Regions from separate parts of the Pannonibacter sp. CBAS1226 genome, predicted to be linked through region 1. Evidence: predicted binding sites of a transcription regulator. Region 1 holds the regulator's gene; the other holds the start of a gene.
The links. The regulator HrcA, encoded in region 1, represses chaperone genes, less so after heat shock. The targets are predictions, from matches to a motif close to GTTAGCACTCNCNNNNNGNGAGTGCTAAC.
Positions count from the first base shown of each region.

Region 2: groES (co-chaperone GroES) is a predicted target of HrcA. The motif match lies at 2,281-2,309, and genes of this name have one in related genera.

Region 1 covers NZ_JBVOUO010000005.1:286,620-290,551, forward strand. Annotated here, with positions in the region: gene rph (ribonuclease PH) at 1-215, opposite strand, end outside; gene hrcA (heat-inducible transcriptional repressor HrcA) at 412-1,461, shown strand; gene AC0CMF_RS16035 (HesA/MoeB/ThiF family protein) at 1,492-2,298, shown strand; gene secB (protein-export chaperone SecB) at 2,367-2,861, opposite strand; gene AC0CMF_RS16045 (ActS/PrrB/RegB family redox-sensitive histidine kinase) at 3,077-3,932, shown strand, end outside.
Region 2 covers NZ_JBVOUO010000002.1:10,829-14,760, reverse strand. Annotated here, with positions in the region: gene AC0CMF_RS07105 (hypothetical protein) at 1-481, shown strand, start outside; gene AC0CMF_RS07100 (sigma-54-dependent transcriptional regulator) at 724-2,154, shown strand; gene groES (co-chaperone GroES) at 2,405-2,692, shown strand; gene groL (chaperonin GroEL) at 2,749-3,932, shown strand, end outside.

The DNA of each region.
Region 1 (3,932 bases):
GTGCCGGTGGCGCGCGGCAGCATGCCGTATTCGGCCGTCACCCAGCCCTTGTTCTGGCCGCGCAGCCAGGAGGGAACGCGCTCTTCCAGGCTGGCGGTGCACAGGACGTGCGTGTCACCGAACTTCACCAGGCAGGAGCCTTCGGCGTGCTTGGACACACCACGCTCCAGAGTGACGGACCGCAGCTCACCGGCGGCGCGTTTGGACGGACGCATATCTGGCTCCTGACTTGAAAATGGCCGGTGCGGCGCACTGGCCCACAGATCTTTCCGCGCTTGTAGCCCTGAGACCCGAGAGCCGTAAAGGCCTGCTTGCACTCTGCGGCCATTTTGGTCCTATATCTTGCAGAAGAGCCGTGAATTGCCAGAAGCTGGCAGAGCACGAAACCCGGCAGAGGATGAGGTTGGATACGTGAGCCTGACCGATCTGGACAAGCGGTCCCGCGAGATTTTCCGCTCCATCGTCGAGACCTATCTGGACACCGGCGAGCCGGTCGGCTCGCGCAATGTGGCGCGCGGCCTCGGCATGTCGCTGTCACCGGCTTCCGTGCGCAACGTGATGGCCGATCTGGAGCATCTGGGGCTGCTCTATTCCCCGCACACCAGCGCCGGGCGCCTGCCCACCGAAACGGGCCTGCGCTTCTTCATCGATGCGCTGCTGGAGGTGGGGGACCTTTCACAGGAGGAGCGCGAGCGCATCGACGTTCAGGTGCGCGCCTCCAGCCACACCAAGGGCACGATGGAACATGTGCTGACGGAGGCGAGCCAGCTTCTGTCGGGGCTTTCCAGCGGCGCGGGCGTGGTGCTGACCCATAAGCAGGATGTGCGCCTGCGCCAGATTGAGTTCATCCGCATCGAGCCGCTGAAGGCCCTCGCCGTTCTGGTGGGGGAAGATGGCTCGGTGGAGAACCGCATCATCGACCTGCCCGCCGGCCTGCCGCAGTCGGCGCTGATCGAGGCGGGCAACTATCTCAATGCCCAGATCCAGGGCCGCACCCTGTCGGATGTGCGCCGCGAACTGGAGCGCCTGCGCGAGGCCAACCAGGCCGAACTGGACAGCCTCACCCAGAAGATCGTCGAGGCCGGTCTTGCGGTCTGGGCCGGGGAGGGCGGCGAAAGCGACACGCTGATCGTGCGCGGCCAGTCCAACCTGCTCACCGATGTGGATGTGGCGGAGGATCTGGAGCGGGTGCGCCTGCTGTTCGACGATCTTGAAAACAAGCGCGACCTCATCCAGCTGCTCGGGCTTGCCGAAAAGGGCGACGGGGTGCGCATCTTCATCGGTTCGGAGAACAAGCTGTTCTCGCTGTCCGGCTCGTCGCTGGTGGTCTCGCCCTACCGGGACCGGGAGCAGCGCATCGTCGGCGTTCTGGGCGTCATCGGCCCCACCCGCCTCAACTATGCCCGTGTGATCCCGATGGTGGATTACACGGCCCGCCTCGTCAGCCGCATGCTCGGCTGACGGGCTTTTCAGACACAGACAGGATCCGTCATGTTTTCTCCCGCAGAGCTGGAGCGCTATGCCCGTCACATCGTGCTGAAGGAGGTGGGCGGGCCGGGCCAGCAGAAGCTGAAGGCCGCGCGCGTGCTTGTCATCGGCGCGGGCGGGCTCGGCGCGCCGGTGCTGCAATATCTTGCGGCGGCGGGTGTGGGCACGCTGGGCATCGCCGATGACGACACGGTGTCGCTCTCCAATCTGCAGCGGCAGGTGATCCATGACACGGAGCATCTGGGCGAGCCGAAAGTGTCGAGCGCGGCCGAAGCGATTGCCCGGCTCAACCCCAATGTGACCGTGGAGCCGCATCCGGTGCGGCTCGCGGGCCACAATGCCATGCAGCTGGTCCAGCGCTATGATCTCGTCATCGACGGATCAGACAATTTCGCCACGCGCTATCTGGTGTCCGATGCCTGTTTCTTTGCCCGCAAGCCGCTGGTGACGGCTGCCGTGGGGCGCTTCGACACCACCATCACCCTGCTGAAGCCCCATGAAACCGGCGCGGATGGCACGCCCAACCCGACCTACCGCTGCCTCTTCCCGAAGCGGCCGGCGGAGGGCCATCTGCCCACCTGCGCCGAGGCCGGCGTTCTGGGGGCGCTGACGGGTCTTGCCGGGACGCTGCAGGCGCTGGAGGCCATCAAGGAGATCACCGGCATCGGCACAGGCCTGACCGGGCGGCTGCTGATGATCGACACGCTGGCCATGCGCTTCGAGACCATCAACTACCGCCGCTCGCCCGCCAATCCGCTCAACGGTGACAATCCGAAGACCTGGGCGGAGCTGCTGGAAGAGGCGCACTGATCCTTGAAAAGCAAAGGCCGCAGCCCGGAGGGTCTGCGGCCTGAAGCTGTCTTGAAGACTGCGCCGGATCAGTTCGGAACCGGAGCCGCTTCCTGGTTCGCCATGTTCTGGCGGTAGAGCTGGGCGAAGTCGATCGGGTCCAGCATCAGCGGCGGGAAGCCGCCGTTGCGGGTCGCATCGGCCAGGATCTGGCGTGCAAACGGGAAGAGCATGCGCGGGCACTCGATCATGACGAAGGGGTGCAGGTGCTCGTTCGGTACGCCGTTGATGCGGAACAGGCCGCCATAGACCAGCTCCACGTTGAACATCACCATGTTCGGGCGCTCGGCCTTGGCGCTCAGCGACAGGACCACATCGAAATGACCATCGGCGACCGGCTGGGCGCTGACGTTCACCGAGATGTCGAGCTTCGGCTGTTCGCCTTGCTGCAGCGAGCGCGGCGCGTTCGGGTTCTCGAAGGACAGGTCCTTGATGTACTGGGCCAGGATGCTGAGGCCCGGTGCTTCGCCGCCCTGTGCATCGCTGCCCTGCGCCGCGGCGCCACCTTCGTTGATGTCCGTCATCTGTCTCGTATCCGTCTTTCAGTTTCAGGCCCGGCAGAATGCTCCGGGCCATCAAGCGGCAAGCCGGTGCCCGCTCGTCGGTCGCAGAACACCATCTGGACTGGCTGGCTAGCACGCGAACACCTGTTCACACAAGAGGCCAGGGCATACAAGAGGTGAGGGCACACAAGAGGAGAGGACTTGCCACGGCACGGATTTCGGCTCAGTTAGAAGCCATGAGCAACCCAGTTGAATCCGGTTTCATCCTTTCCCACCGCAGGCTCAGCCTGGATACGCTGGTGCGCCTGCGCTGGCTGGCGGTTGCGGGCCAGACCGTGGCCCTGCTCGTGGTGCAGCTGGGGCTGGGCTATCCGGTGCCTTCCGCGCCTGCCTTTGCGCTGGTCGCCTGTTCGGCCTGGCTCAATGTGTTCCTGAAGATCCGCTCCCCTTCCGCCAAACGCCTGCCGGACTGGGCGGCGGCCGGGCAGCTGGCCTATGACATCCTGCAGATGAGCGGCCTGCTGTTCCTGACCGGCGGCCTTGGCAATCCCTTCGCCTTCCTGCTGCTGGCGCCGGTGATGGTGTCGGCCACCGGCCTGTCGGGCCGCTTGACGCTGATGCTGGGCCTGCTGGTGACGGTCTGCGCCACGCTGCTGGCTTTCCTCCACCTGCCGCTGCCCTGGCCGGAGCCGCATGTCTTCTCGCTGCCGGATGTCTATTCGGTGGGCGTCTGGGTGGCGCTTGTCTCCTCCCTCGCCTTCATGGCCGTCTATGCCTTCCGCGTGGCCGTGGAAGCGCGCCAGCTGGCTGATGCGCTTGCCGCCAGCGAGCTGGTTCTGGCGCGCGAGCAGCATCTCAATGCCCTCGATGGTCTTGCCGCTGCCGCCGCCCACGAGCTGGGCACGCCGCTGGCAACGATTTTCCTGACGGCCAAGGAGCTCTCGCGGGAATTTGATGAGGGGGATCCGCGCCGCGAGGATGTGGTGCTGATCCGCGCTCAGGCCGAGCGCTGCCGCGATATCCTGCGCCAGCTGACGACCCTGTCGAGCGACAAGGACCAGCTGTTCCAGCGCATGCCCATGTCGCAGCTGA
Region 2 (3,932 bases), on a different contig from region 1:
ATCCCAGCAGCTGCGCCAGTTCCTGACCTTCGTGGTGGAAGCCTCCATCGCCGATCCGCCGGTCCCCCTGAAGGGCTACACCATCGCCACGCAGGCACTGGGGCGGGACGACAGTTTCAACCCTGCCACAGACCCGATCGTCCGGGTGGAGGCGGCAAGACTGCGCAAACGCCTTGAGGATTATTATGCGGGCACCGGACACAGCGATCCGGTGCGCATCATCATCCCCAGGGGCAGTTACCAGCCCGGCTTTCACCTCATGCCCGTGCCGGAATCCGGAACTGCCCCCGAAACGAAGCCGGAGGCAGGGTCAGAACCGCCCCTCCCCGCCGATCCAGCGCTTACGCCTCCCACCTCTTCCGCAAAGTTGCTGGAAACACCGCAAGCGCGCAGCTTTCCGGCCGTTCTGCTGCGCCCGGCGGTGTTCTTTCCGCTGATGGCGATCGCCTTCGCCGCAGGTTACGCCGCCGCACACCTTTAGCCGGTTCCAGTCATCGAAAGCACCATCATATGGTGTGGCTCTGGCCGGGGCCGCACGGCGCCGGAGAAAATCCCGCAGAGAAATCAACCATGAAACCCTGAGCCCCCGGCCGATTGGATGGCGTTGCCGTCACTATTTACGAGGCTGACAACGCTTTGTTTACCACGTTTGCACAACACTCAGCCGACAGTTCAGACAAGACCTGCCTGAAGACATCTGACAAGAGCGGGAGTAACCCGGGGATGGGGAGCCTTCCGGACCTCACAAGGTCCATTCATGTGCGCGTTCTTGACGCAAGCCCGGCGGATGCAACCCGTGCAGCCACGGTCTGTGCGCGGCTGAGCGGTGCTGTTGCCGAGCCGCTGGTCTATTCGGACCCGCGCCAGTGCCTCGATGCGCTGAGCGACGCTTCGGCCGATGTGCTGATCATCGACATCGAGACGGCCGGCGGAGACGAGGCGCTTGCCCGTTTTGCCGTGCGCAGCCCCGGTGCGATCATCATCGCCACCAGTTCCCACGGTTCCGTCACGCAGGCCATGAATGCCATGCGCGCCGGAGCACACGACTTCATCGCCAAGCCCTTCACGCTGGATGCCTTGATGAGCAAGGTGCAGGCCCAGCTCGATGGCCGCCGCCCGCAGCTTCAGCCACAGTCCGCACGCCGGGATACCCCGGCCATGCGCCAGATGGATCCGGCCTCCCGCGCGCCCATCGGCCGCTTCACCGGCACATCACAGCTGATGACGGGCGTCTACAATCAGATCGGCCGTCTTGCGCCGTCTGATGCCCCGGTCTTCATCACGGGTGAATCCGGCACGGGCAAAAGCCTGTGTGCCGAAGCGATCCACGTTCTGTCCGGCCGGGCCGGCAACCGCTTTGTCTCTATCAACTGCGCCGGGCTTTCGGTGGAGCGGATCGACACGGAGCTGTTCGGTGATGGCAGCGAGGCCTATCCTGGCGCCACGGCACAGGCGGCCGGGGGCACGCTGTTCCTTGATGAGGTGAACGAGCTGGACCTGTCGCTTCAGGCCAAGCTTCTGCTGCTGCTTCAGGACAAGGGGCTGGCGAAGCCGGAGGACGGCGCGCCGTCCAGCCTGCGTATCATGTGCTCGTCCAGCCGCGATCCATTGGCGGAGGTCGCAACAGGCCGTCTGCGCGAAGACCTTTATTACCGGCTGAACGTGCTGCCCGTGCATCTGCCGCCCCTGCGCGAACGGCGCGAGGACATCCTGCCGCTGGCACTGGAGTTCCTGACCCGCTTTGCCGGAGAGGACCGCAGATCCTTCCGCGGCTTTGATGCCGATGCGGAAGCGCGGCTTGAGACTTATGCCTGGCCCGGCAACGTGCGCCAGCTGGAAAACACCATCCGGCAGATCGTGGTGATGAACAACGGCACGGCGGTCACCTATGACATGCTGCCACATTTCATCCGGGAGGCCTCGGCCCGCGCCCGGCTCGGCAGCGATGAAGCCCGCGAGCGCCGCCGCCCCGCACGCGGCGCCCGGCCGCTGGCTGCCATAGAGCCCCTTTGGGCGCAGGAGCGGCGGATCATCGAGGACGCGCTGGATGCCTTTGACGGCAATATCGCACTGGCTGCTGCAGCGCTCGAGATCAGCCCCTCGACCATCTACCGCAAGAAGCAGTCCTGGTCGGAGCGTTCTGCCGCCATGTGAGCGCAGGCAGAGCGGCGCAAGACCCCCGAAAGTCCGAAAACCCGAGTCCTCCGGCCAATCAGCCGGAGGATTTTTTCGTTTGGTCCGGCATTGACAAGGCCCGCAGGCGCTCCTAAATCGGGGGCTGTTAGCACTCGCTGTTGAGGAGTGCTAACAAGACGCGGGGCAACCCGCGATCTCTCGAGCCATCAACATTATGGATTGCGTGCTGCTTCATATGGGGGCACGCCGCATGAGAGGAAAGAGCCAAATGACGTTTCGTCCGCTGCACGACCGTGTCGTTGTTCGTCGCGTAACCTCCGAAGAGAAGACCGCCGGCGGCATCATCATTCCGGACACCGCCAAGGAAAAGCCGCAGGAAGGCGAAGTCGTCTCCGTCGGCGCTGGTGCCCGCAAGGACAACGGCGAACTGATCCCGGTTGACGTTAAGGCTGGTGACCGCGTGCTCTTCGGCAAGTGGTCCGGCACCGAAGTCAAGATCAACGGTGAAGACCTGCTGATCATGAAGGAATCCGACATCATGGGTGTGATCGCCTGATCAGGCGGACCTCCGGATTTCACTGACATCAACCCAAATTAGAGTGAGACGATAAAATGGCTGCCAAGGACGTAAAGTTCGGTGCTGATGCCCGCGAAAAAATGCTGCGTGGCGTCGATATCCTCGCAAACGCTGTCAAGGTGACCCTCGGCCCGAAGGGCCGCAACGTGGTCCTCGACAAGGCCTTCGGCGCTCCGCGCATCACCAAGGACGGTGTGTCGGTTGCCAAGGAAATCGAGCTGGAAGACAAGTTCGAGAACATGGGCGCCCAGATGGTGCGCGAAGTGGCCTCGAAGACCAACGACATCGCCGGTGACGGCACCACCACCGCCACCGTGCTGGCCCAGTCCATCGTCAAGGAAGGTGCCAAGGCTGTTGCCGCCGGCATGAACCCGATGGATCTGAAGCGCGGCATCGACCTCGCTGCTGCCGAAGCCGTGAAGTACCTGGTCTCGGTTTCCAAGAAGATCACCACCTCTGAAGAAGTCGCTCAGGTCGGCACCATTTCCGCCAACGGCGACGTGCAGGTCGGCAAGGACATTGCCGAAGCCATGCAGCGAGTCGGCAACGAGGGCGTGATCACCGTCGAGGAAGCCAAGTCTCTCGAGACCGAGCTGGAAGTCGTCGAGGGCATGCAGTTCGACCGCGGCTACCTGTCCCCGTACTTCGTCACCAACGCCGAGAAGATGCTCGCCGAACTGGAGAAGCCCTACATTCTCCTGCACGAGAAGAAGCTCTCCAACCTGCAGGCCATGTTGCCGGTTCTCGAAGCTGTGGTGCAGTCGGGCAAGCCGCTCCTCATCATCGCTGAAGACGTCGAAGGCGAAGCTCTGGCGACCCTCGTCGTCAACAAGCTGCGCGGCGGCCTCAAGATCGCTGCCGTCAAGGCTCCGGGCTTCGGCGACCGCCGCAAGGCCATGCTGGAAGACATCGCCATCCTGACCGGCGGCACGGTGATCTCCGAAGACCTCGGCATCAAGCTGGAGAGCGTCACGCTCGACATGCTCGGCCGCGCCGAGAAGGTCTCCATCTCCAAGGAAAACACCACCATCGTTGATGGCGCTGGCTCCAAGGACGACATCGCTGGCCGCGTTGCACAGATCAAGGCGCAGATCGAGGAAACCACCTCGGACTACGACCGCGAGAAGCTGCAGGAGCGTCTGGCCAAGCTGGCTGGCGGCGTCGCCGTCATCCGCGTTGGCGGTGCAACCGAGATCGAAGTGAAGGAAAAGAAGGACCG